DNA from 2 places in the Tindallia texcoconensis genome. Region 1 is predicted to be linked to the other one. Evidence: riboswitches for the same ligand, from Rfam matches in the RefSeq annotation. Region 1 holds a riboswitch; the other holds the start of a gene.
What was found. Region 1 has a riboswitch for FMN ahead of ribD (bifunctional diaminohydroxyphosphoribosylaminopyrimidine deaminase/5-amino-6-(5-phosphoribosylamino)uracil reductase RibD). Riboswitches for the same ligand answer to the same signal wherever they lie in the genome.
Positions count from the first base shown of each region.

Region 1 (4,370 bases):
GTCTACTACAATAATCATTTTTCCGTTTCTAATTTCTTCCAAGGCTTTTTCTATTGTATCGAATTTCATATTTACTCACCTTTCTAAAAACCATATTTTTTTAAGGTATCCATGGTAATTCCTGATTTATTTTTTTCCTGAGGCTGCATAAACTTTTCGATATATTTCCCAAGAATATCACATTCTAAGTTAACGACGGATCCTATTTCTTTATGGGACAAAATGGTCATCTCTGCCGTGTGCGGAATTAAAGAAACTGAAAAAGAGTCTTCTTCCATTTTAGCCACTGTCAAGCTGGTACCATCAATTGCAATGGATCCTTTGTGAAGAATGTATTTCATTATTTCTGCCTGTGTTTGAATGGCAAGCCATAGGGCATTACCTTCCCTGTATTTTCTTTGGATCTTTCCTGTACCATCAATATGCCCAGATACAATATGCCCACCCAATCTTCCATTAACTGGCAACGCTCTTTCTAGGTTCACTGGCTTCCCTGGTTTTGCCTCTGCTAAACTGGTGGTTCTCAGGGTTTCTGGCATTACATCTGCCTCCATATCCATGGAGGTAAAGGTGGTAACCGTCAGGCAAATCCCGTTAACTGCAATGCTATCCCCTACTACTACATCCCTCAGGACTTTCTGGCATTGGATACAAAGTTTCATACTCCCGTCCCGATAAACAACCTCCTTCACTTTTCCTATTTCCTCGATGATTCCTGTAAACATTCGCTCACCTCTTTCATATATCCAGTCATTAACCAATCCTCCCCAAGCTTCTTACTTTCCATGGCTAATACGGGCAGCGACTGATCCATATGAAGGATTCCTGATCCACCCACTGGGCCAGGTGCTTTAGATCCACCAATGATCTTAGGGGCTATGTACCACAGCAACTTATGCACTAGTTTCTCCTGCATAAAAGAGGCCAGCACCTCCCCACCACCTTCTATCATTAGGCTATCTATCTCTTTGTCTGCAAGATACCCAATCAAAGCTCTGATATCCACCTGGGTATTTTTTTCTGGTAATCGACATACCATAACCCCTGATTCTTTTAATCTTTTTTCTTTTTCACAGGACATTCTATGAGTAGTGGCAACCAGTGTTGGTATGTTGGTTGCCGAAGATACTATCTTAGACTTCAATGGAATCCTGCCTTTGCTATCCAAGATAATCCGCATAGGGTTTTCTGTTTTTTCAAGATTTAAACGAACCGTCAGCATAGGATCATCCTTAATGACAGTGTTTACCCCTACTAGAATGGAAGAAATTCGCTGCCGAATCCAATGAGCATGTTCACGAGCTTTTTCTCCGGTAATCCACTGGGAATGACCACTATTAGCAGCGATTTTCCCATCTATACTCATAGCTACTTTCGCTATCACAAAAGGTGTTTTTCGGGTAATATAGTGGATAAATATTTCATTTTGCTTCATGGCTTCTTCTTCCATCACTCCGCTGATCACTTCAATACCTGCAGCACGAAGCTTTGCTTCACCTCTACCAGATACCTTTTCATTAGGATCCTGTATGGCAATAATGGTTCTACGAATACCAGCTTTAATAATGGCATCAACACAGGGAGGCGTTTTTCCATAGTGACTGCAAGGTTCCAAGGTTACATATAAATCGCTCCCCTTTGCTAAGTCTCCTGCTTTTTCCAAGGCATTCACCTCTGCATGGGGACCTCCATAGATCTCGTGGGTTCCTGTTGCAATTCGTGCTCCCTCTTTTACGACAACAGCTCCTACCAACGGATTTGGGTTTGTATGCCCCCATCCTTTTTCGGCTATTTTAAGGGCTTCTTTCATCCATACCGTATGCAATCCAACCATCTCCTCACGTCAGATTTTAAAGAATAATACAAAAAATTCCTGAACTAAAATAAGTTCAGGAACTTGTTTCCACAACGTATTACATTGTACACCAAGTACACTTCTTCCATCCAGACTTTAACTGTCGGCTCTGGAATTTCACCAGATCAACCATAGTGGCTCGCGGGCTTTACCGCCGGTAAGGAATTTCACCTGTCCCTGAAGTTATTCATTTTCTACATTCTACCAAATCTCTCAGAAATGTCAACGTCCAATCAACTAATAAATCCTATTAAGTCTCTATCAACCGCAAGCTTTTAGAAGCAAAGTATCCAAAATGGCATTGAATATATCCACCCATCAATTGGTGCAATTGCTTGTCCAAAGAAGGAGAAACCTTTATCTTTGCTGCTGCTCTTAGGTCGCTCATCAGAAAGCTCTGTGCTAATGTCATCAAGTTTTTCGATACCCGTATCCTATCTTTGGATTTATCTTGACAAGCATGGCACACAACACCTCCTTGGGAGTGACTAAAAAAAAGAGGATCTTTCAGTTCCTCAGTGCCGCAAGATGTGCAACCCATTAAATTAGGCTGATAACCGGCATTCGCCATAAATTTTATCTCAAAAGCCCGTATCAAAGATGTCTGTATGGTGCCTTCACGGCAGAGAAGCGTCAACGTATTTCCAAGCAGAGAAAAAATAGTGGTATTTCCTTGTCCTTCTATGGCTTCAGATAAAACCAATTCCACTATATAAGAAGCATATGCCAAGCGCTCGTAATCCTCTCGCAAGGCATAAAACCCATGTTTTACTTCCGCTTGATTGACTGTATACATGTTCCTTCCCTTATAAAGGACGTATTCCCCATGAGAAAAAGGCTGTACTCCAGCCAGCATCTTGCTTTTTGGTTTTCTAGATCCTTTCGCCACTGCACTTAATTTTCCATATTGGCGACTGTATAAAGTCAATAAACTATCGGATTCCCGATATTTTTGGCTTTTAAGCACAAAGGCTTCTGTATTGATCAGCATTGATTTTCACCTTTATTCTTTGTATCCCAGATCTTTTAGGGTTGTTTCCTGATCTCTCCAGCCTTCTTTAACTTTCACCCAAAGTTCTAAATGTACTTGATGCCCCAAAAGGTTCTGGATATCCATGCGTGCGGCTTTACCGATCCCCTTTAGTTTTCTTCCGTTTTTGCCAATAATAATTCCTTTATGTGATTTTTTCTCACAAAAGATGGCTGCTTGTATCTCTGTTAGGTTTTTTTCTGGACGATAGGTCATTTTTTCTGTCGTTACGGCTACTCCATGTGGTATTTCCTGCTCCAAGTATTGCAATACTTTTTCCCTTATTAACTCTTCCACCATCACCCTTTCTGGCTGATCCGTATATTCTTCTTCTGGAAAGTAGCGAGGACCTTCAGGCAAAAAGGATTCTAGGGTTTTTAATAATTGGCTCATGTTTTCTCCAAGGGTGGCTGAAACTGGCAAAATTCGTTGAAAAAGGTCGGTCTTTTCATAATTATCAAAGCACACCTCAAGCTGTTCCGCATTTGATAAGTCCATTTTATTAATCGCCAACACAATGGGAGTACTGACTTTTTCCAATTGTTCCATTATATACCGGTCTCCTGGCCCTATTCTATTTTCCGACTCTACTAAGTAAAGAATCACATCTACATCTTGTAAGGTGTTTAAGGCACTTTGCACCATAAAGTCCCCTAGCTTTGATGACGGCTTATGAAGTCCCGGTGTATCTACAAGGATCATTTGACTGGTTTCGCTGGTCAAGATTCCTCTAATTGTATTTCGAGTCGTTTGGGGTTTTGAGGACATAATCGCAACTTTTTCTCCTACCAAACGATTCATCAATGTTGATTTTCCAACATTAGGTCTTCCAACTACAGCAACAAATCCTGATTTAAAGGTCATGTTTATCCTCCTGTTTTTTTGGCTTTTCTAGATCTTCTGGTGTAAATGAATGTGGCAATAGTGCGTCCAGTCCATGCACTCGATAATCTGTCTCGGATTTCGCCACAATGACCTTAAGGTCCTTTCCAAACTCTACCAACACCTGTCGGCAAATACCGCAGGGATATGTGTATTGATCTGGATCTCCAGTCACGGCAATCGCCTGAAAACTAGTCTCGCCTTCGGAAATGGCTTTAAACAATGCGGTTCTTTCTGCACAGTTTGTCCCTCCCAAAGAGGCACATTCCACATTGCACCCTGTGTAAATAGCACCAGACCCCCCTAGCAGAGCTGCTCCCACTTTAAAGGAAGAGTATGGAACGTAGGCTTTTTCCCGCACTTCCATTGCTTTTTGAATGAGCTTCTTTTCCATCATTAACATCCTTTCAAATCCTTATTCTTCTCTAGTCCTTTTGATAAAATGATATTTCTTTTCCTCGAGGTACAATCCCAATATAAGTCTTTCCAGGATTCAATTTAATTGGTTGACCCGTTTTCTTTTCAATATAGTGAGTAGGAGAAGCATAATTTGGCTTGTTCCATTGAATCGCAACTCCCCGTCCAGCAGAAATAAAGAAACCA
Region 1 is NZ_AP042431.1:503,502-507,871, forward strand. It holds gene ACZ47N_RS02395 (bifunctional 3,4-dihydroxy-2-butanone-4-phosphate synthase/GTP cyclohydrolase II) at 1-69, opposite strand, end outside; gene ribE (riboflavin synthase) at 84-725, opposite strand; gene ribD (bifunctional diaminohydroxyphosphoribosylaminopyrimidine deaminase/5-amino-6-(5-phosphoribosylamino)uracil reductase RibD) at 698-1,825, opposite strand; FMN riboswitch at 1,929-2,044, opposite strand; gene recO (DNA repair protein RecO) at 2,106-2,846, opposite strand; gene era (GTPase Era) at 2,859-3,749, opposite strand; gene ACZ47N_RS02420 (cytidine deaminase) at 3,739-4,164, opposite strand; gene ACZ47N_RS02425 (DUF3048 domain-containing protein) at 4,193-4,370, opposite strand, start outside.

Region 2 (4,370 bases), 440 kb from region 1:
TTTGTGACCAAGGCCAAGGATCCAGAAGCAGAATCTGTTTACGAAATGTATTATGATTATTCGGAGCCAGCAAAAAAGATACCAGACCATCGGATTTTAGCAGCCAATCGTGGTGAAAAAGAAGAAATCCTGAAAGTCCAGCTGGCGGCACCAGAGCAGGAAATGGTGGCTCAACTGGAAAAGACCCTTGTGTACTCAGAAAAAGACCCTAGAAATGCCACCTATGAAGCGATAGCAGCAGATGCTTGGAAGCGGTTGTTGCAACCGTCTCTGGAGAGGGAAATTCGTTCGGAACTAACAGAAAGGGCAGAAACCGCTGCCATCCAGTTGTTTGGGAAAAACTTAAGTGGTTTGCTGATGCAGCCTCCAGTGACAGGTCAGCCAGTATTAGGGATCGATCCTGCTTATCGAACAGGCTGTAAGTTGGCTGTAGTGGATGAAACCGGAAAACTCTTGGATTGGGCTACGATTTTTCCAGTGCCACCTCAAAATGAATTTGTTAAATCTGCAGAAATAATCAAGGGATTTGTTGAAGCCTATGGTGTAACAGCAGTAGCCATCGGAAATGGGACTGGCTCTAGGGAGACGGAGCAGTTTATCGCCTCTCTCATTCCATCCTTTTCCCACAAAGTAGCCTATGTGATTGTCAGTGAAGCTGGTGCCTCTGTATACTCGGCTTCTAAGCTAGCCACCAAGGAATTTCCTGATTTAGATGTATCCATTAGAGGAGCTGTTTCCATTGGGAGAAGATTACAGGATCCATTGGCAGAATTGGTGAAAATAGAGCCTAAAGCCATAGGCGTAGGTCAGTATCAGCATGATGTAAATCAAAAACAGTTGGGCCAGCGACTTTCTGGCGTAGTGGAAGATTGTGTGAATCGAGTAGGGGTAGATGTAAATACGGCTTCACCTTCCTTGTTGCAATACGTAGCAGGGATTAGTAAGGCGGTGGCAGACAATATAGTCGCCTATCGGAATGAAATAGGCTCTTTTCAAGAGCGGAAGCAGTTGCTGAAAGTGCCACGGTTGGGGCCAGCGGCATACCAGCAATGTGCTGGTTTTATGCGGATTCGTCAAGGGAAAAACCCCATAGAACAGACTGGTGTTCATCCAGAATCCTATAAGACGGCAAAAGCTTTGTTGGATAAATGTGATCTTTCTCTAAAGGATCTTCAGGGGGACGCCACTATCAAATTAGAAGAAAAACTTTCTGGGCTTCGTCTTGATCCTTTGGCAGAAGAGTTGGAAGTGGGCCTGCCTACCTTGCAAGATATGGTAGCAGAGTTGAAAAAGCCAGGTCGGGATCCTAGAGAAGCCTTACCAAAGCCGATTTTTAGGACTGATGTAATGAAAATGGAAGATTTGGAGCCAGAGATGGAATTAACGGCAACGGTGCGGAATGTCATTGACTTTGGGGCTTTTGTAGATATTGGTGTAAAGCAAGATGGACTGGTGCATATTTCTCAGCTTCGAAATGGGTTTGTGAAACATCCCTTGGATGTGGTATCTGTGGGAGATGTAGTTCGGGTGAAGGTACTAAGTGTGGATGTGAAAAAGCAGCGTATTGCCTTGACGATGAAAGGGGTTTCTCAGGATTAATCCTTGTCAATTCCTTAGGGATCTCGTATAATAAAAGTATAATCTTCAGGGCAGGGTGAAATTCCCGACCGGCGGTGACAGTCCGCGAATCGGCTTTAATCGATTGATCCGGTGTAAATCCGGAACCGACAGTACAGTCTGGATGGGAGAAGATGGCATTGATGTGACAGTCAAACCAGACGCCTGAAGAAATCCAGGCGTCTTTTTTTATCTTTTGATTGTCAGTTCAAGTACTCTTTAGAGTACTTGAAGGTAATAATGATCAATTATATTGATGGGTTAAGTGAACTTAATTATCAATTATCAATTATATTTATGGGGGTTCTTATGGATAAAACGATTGAAATTCTCGGAAGTGGAAAAAGAAAGACAAGGTATAAATTAAGTACCCAGCATTTAACTCGGATAGCTGTGTTGTCGGTAATTGCCTATGTGTTGATGTTTTTAGAGTTTGGATTACCTGTTTTTCCTGGATTTTTGATGCTGGACTTCAGCGATCTGCCAGCCCTTATTGGTGCGTTTGCCATGGGGCCTATGGCTGGGGTATTGATTCAGCTTGTAAAATCCGCATTGCATTTTATTACCAAAAGCTGGTCTGGAGGGGTAGGAGAACTGGCAAACTTTATTGTAGGGGTGTTTTACGTGGTACCAGCAGCCCTGGTCTACCATTATAAAAAAGACAGAAAACATGCTATTATGGGAGTAGCCCTAGGGACGGTTATTATGACGGTTTTAGGTGCTGTGGCAAACTATTTTGTCCTGATCCCTATGTATTCCCAGTTCATGCCCATAGAAGCTATTATTCAGATGGGAAATGTGGTTAATAGTCGGATTGTGGATGTAAGAACCTTAGTTATTTATGGCGTAATGCCTTTTAATATATTTAAGGGGACCATGATTGCTGTCTTAACCTTATTATTGTATAAAAAACTATCTCCATTGCTAAAGCCTTAGATGCCTAGGACTTATGGGATGTGGAATAGAAAGTATTCTGATAAAAGAAAGGACGAAAATCCTTTGAAGAGATGGATTGAAGTAAACAACCAAGAAGAAACACAGGACCTGGCTCATCAACTGGCTTCTTGTCTGGAAGCTGGGGATATTCTTTGTCTCACTGGTGATTTGGGAGCAGGAAAAACTACCTTTACAAAAGCCCTAGGAGTAGGATTAGGCGTGGAAGATGATATTACCAGTCCTACCTTTACATTGATTCAAGAATATCAAGGAAGGATGCCGGTTTATCATTTTGACGTATATCGGATAAAGCATGCTGGAGAATTTAATGATCTGGGAGCCGAGGAATATTTTGATGGACATGGGATTTGTGTGATCGAATGGGCGGATCTGGTGAAGGACTATTTGCCAGAAACAAAATTATGGATTGATATTCGTTGGGTGGATGTGGAAAAAAGAAGGATTTGTTTCGACCCACAGGGTGGATTTGACCATAAAAAGATAAAGGAGCTGGCAACCCTATGAGATGTTTAGCCTTGGAAAGTAGTTCTATTGTAGCTGGGGCCGCTCTGATGGAAGAAGATCGAGTGGTGGGGGAAATCCGCACTCATTATAAAAAAAATCACTCTGAAAGACTGCTGCCCATGGTGGATCAGCTTTTAACCTCCTGCCAATGTACCCTTCGGGAGGTTGATTTTTTTGCAGCCAATATAGGACCAGGTTCTTTTACAGGGATCCGAATAGGAGTCAGCACGGTGAAAGGGTTGGCCCAAGCTCTCCAGAAGCCTGTGGTGGCTGTGGATAGCTTAGAATCTTTGGCGGTGCAAACACCTTACTTTTCAGGTTGGTGCGCACCCATGATTGATGCACAAAAAAACTTAATATATACGGCCGCTTATTCTTTTGAGGATGGAAAAAAGAGTATTCAGCAGGCACCGGATGTGTTTCATCTTTTGGAATGGCTAGAAATGTTGAAAAAAACAGGAATATCCGTACTTTTTTCAGGTGATGCAGCTGCCATGCATCGTTCACGAATTGTTGAAATTTTAGGGGCACAAGCTCATTTCACCACAGCCTTGCATCGAATGCCTACGGCAGCGGCTGTGGCCCAGTGTGCCATGGAAAAAGCCATGCTTAAGGAGCTGATATCTCCCAAAGAAATGATTCCTCTGTATCTTCGAACCTCTCAAGCGGAACGGGCCTGGAGGCAAAAACAGATAGAAGAGAAAGGGTTTGATTCATGAAAGCAACGGAAGTAGTGGTTCGGCATATGACCTTTGAAGATATCCCTGGGGTTATTGATATTGAAGTGCTGTGTTTTCCGATCCCTTGGACACACCATGCGTTTCGTATGGAAATGCGCAACAAACTGGCGGTATATCAGGTAGCAGTCATAGACAAAAAAATAGTGGCTTATGGCGGCATGTGGCTCATTATGGAAGAAGCGCATATTACCAATATAGCCGTACACCCTCAATACCAGAGCCGAGGAATTGGAAAGAAAATTGTGGAGGCGCTGGTACAGGAAGCGGACCAAAGAAGGATTCAAAGGATGACCCTAGAAGTACGTAAGAGTAACGAAGTGGCCATCCAGCTGTATAAAACCATGGGCTTTTTAGTGTCTGGCATACGACCTGGGTATTACCATGATAATGGAGAAGATGCTATTATTATGTGGAAAGAGGTAAAAGAAACAGACTTTTTGCCTCTACGTCCGTAAAGAATAGTAAGAGTGAAGTTGAGGTGTGTCCCTGTGGCGTTATCGGATGAGCAGTTGGTAAAAAAAATCATACAGGGTGAAACATATTTCTTTGAAG
Region 2 is NZ_AP042431.1:944,908-949,277, reverse strand. It holds gene ACZ47N_RS04470 (Tex family protein) at 1-1,599, shown strand, start outside; FMN riboswitch at 1,637-1,757, shown strand; gene ACZ47N_RS04465 (ECF transporter S component) at 1,858-2,553, shown strand; gene tsaE (tRNA (adenosine(37)-N6)-threonylcarbamoyltransferase complex ATPase subunit type 1 TsaE) at 2,617-3,078, shown strand; gene tsaB (tRNA (adenosine(37)-N6)-threonylcarbamoyltransferase complex dimerization subunit type 1 TsaB) at 3,075-3,797, shown strand; gene rimI (ribosomal protein S18-alanine N-acetyltransferase) at 3,794-4,273, shown strand; gene ACZ47N_RS04445 (RNA polymerase sigma factor) at 4,307-4,370, shown strand, end outside.
Region 2: another riboswitch for FMN. It lies ahead of ACZ47N_RS04465 (ECF transporter S component); the one in region 1 lies ahead of ribD (bifunctional diaminohydroxyphosphoribosylaminopyrimidine deaminase/5-amino-6-(5-phosphoribosylamino)uracil reductase RibD).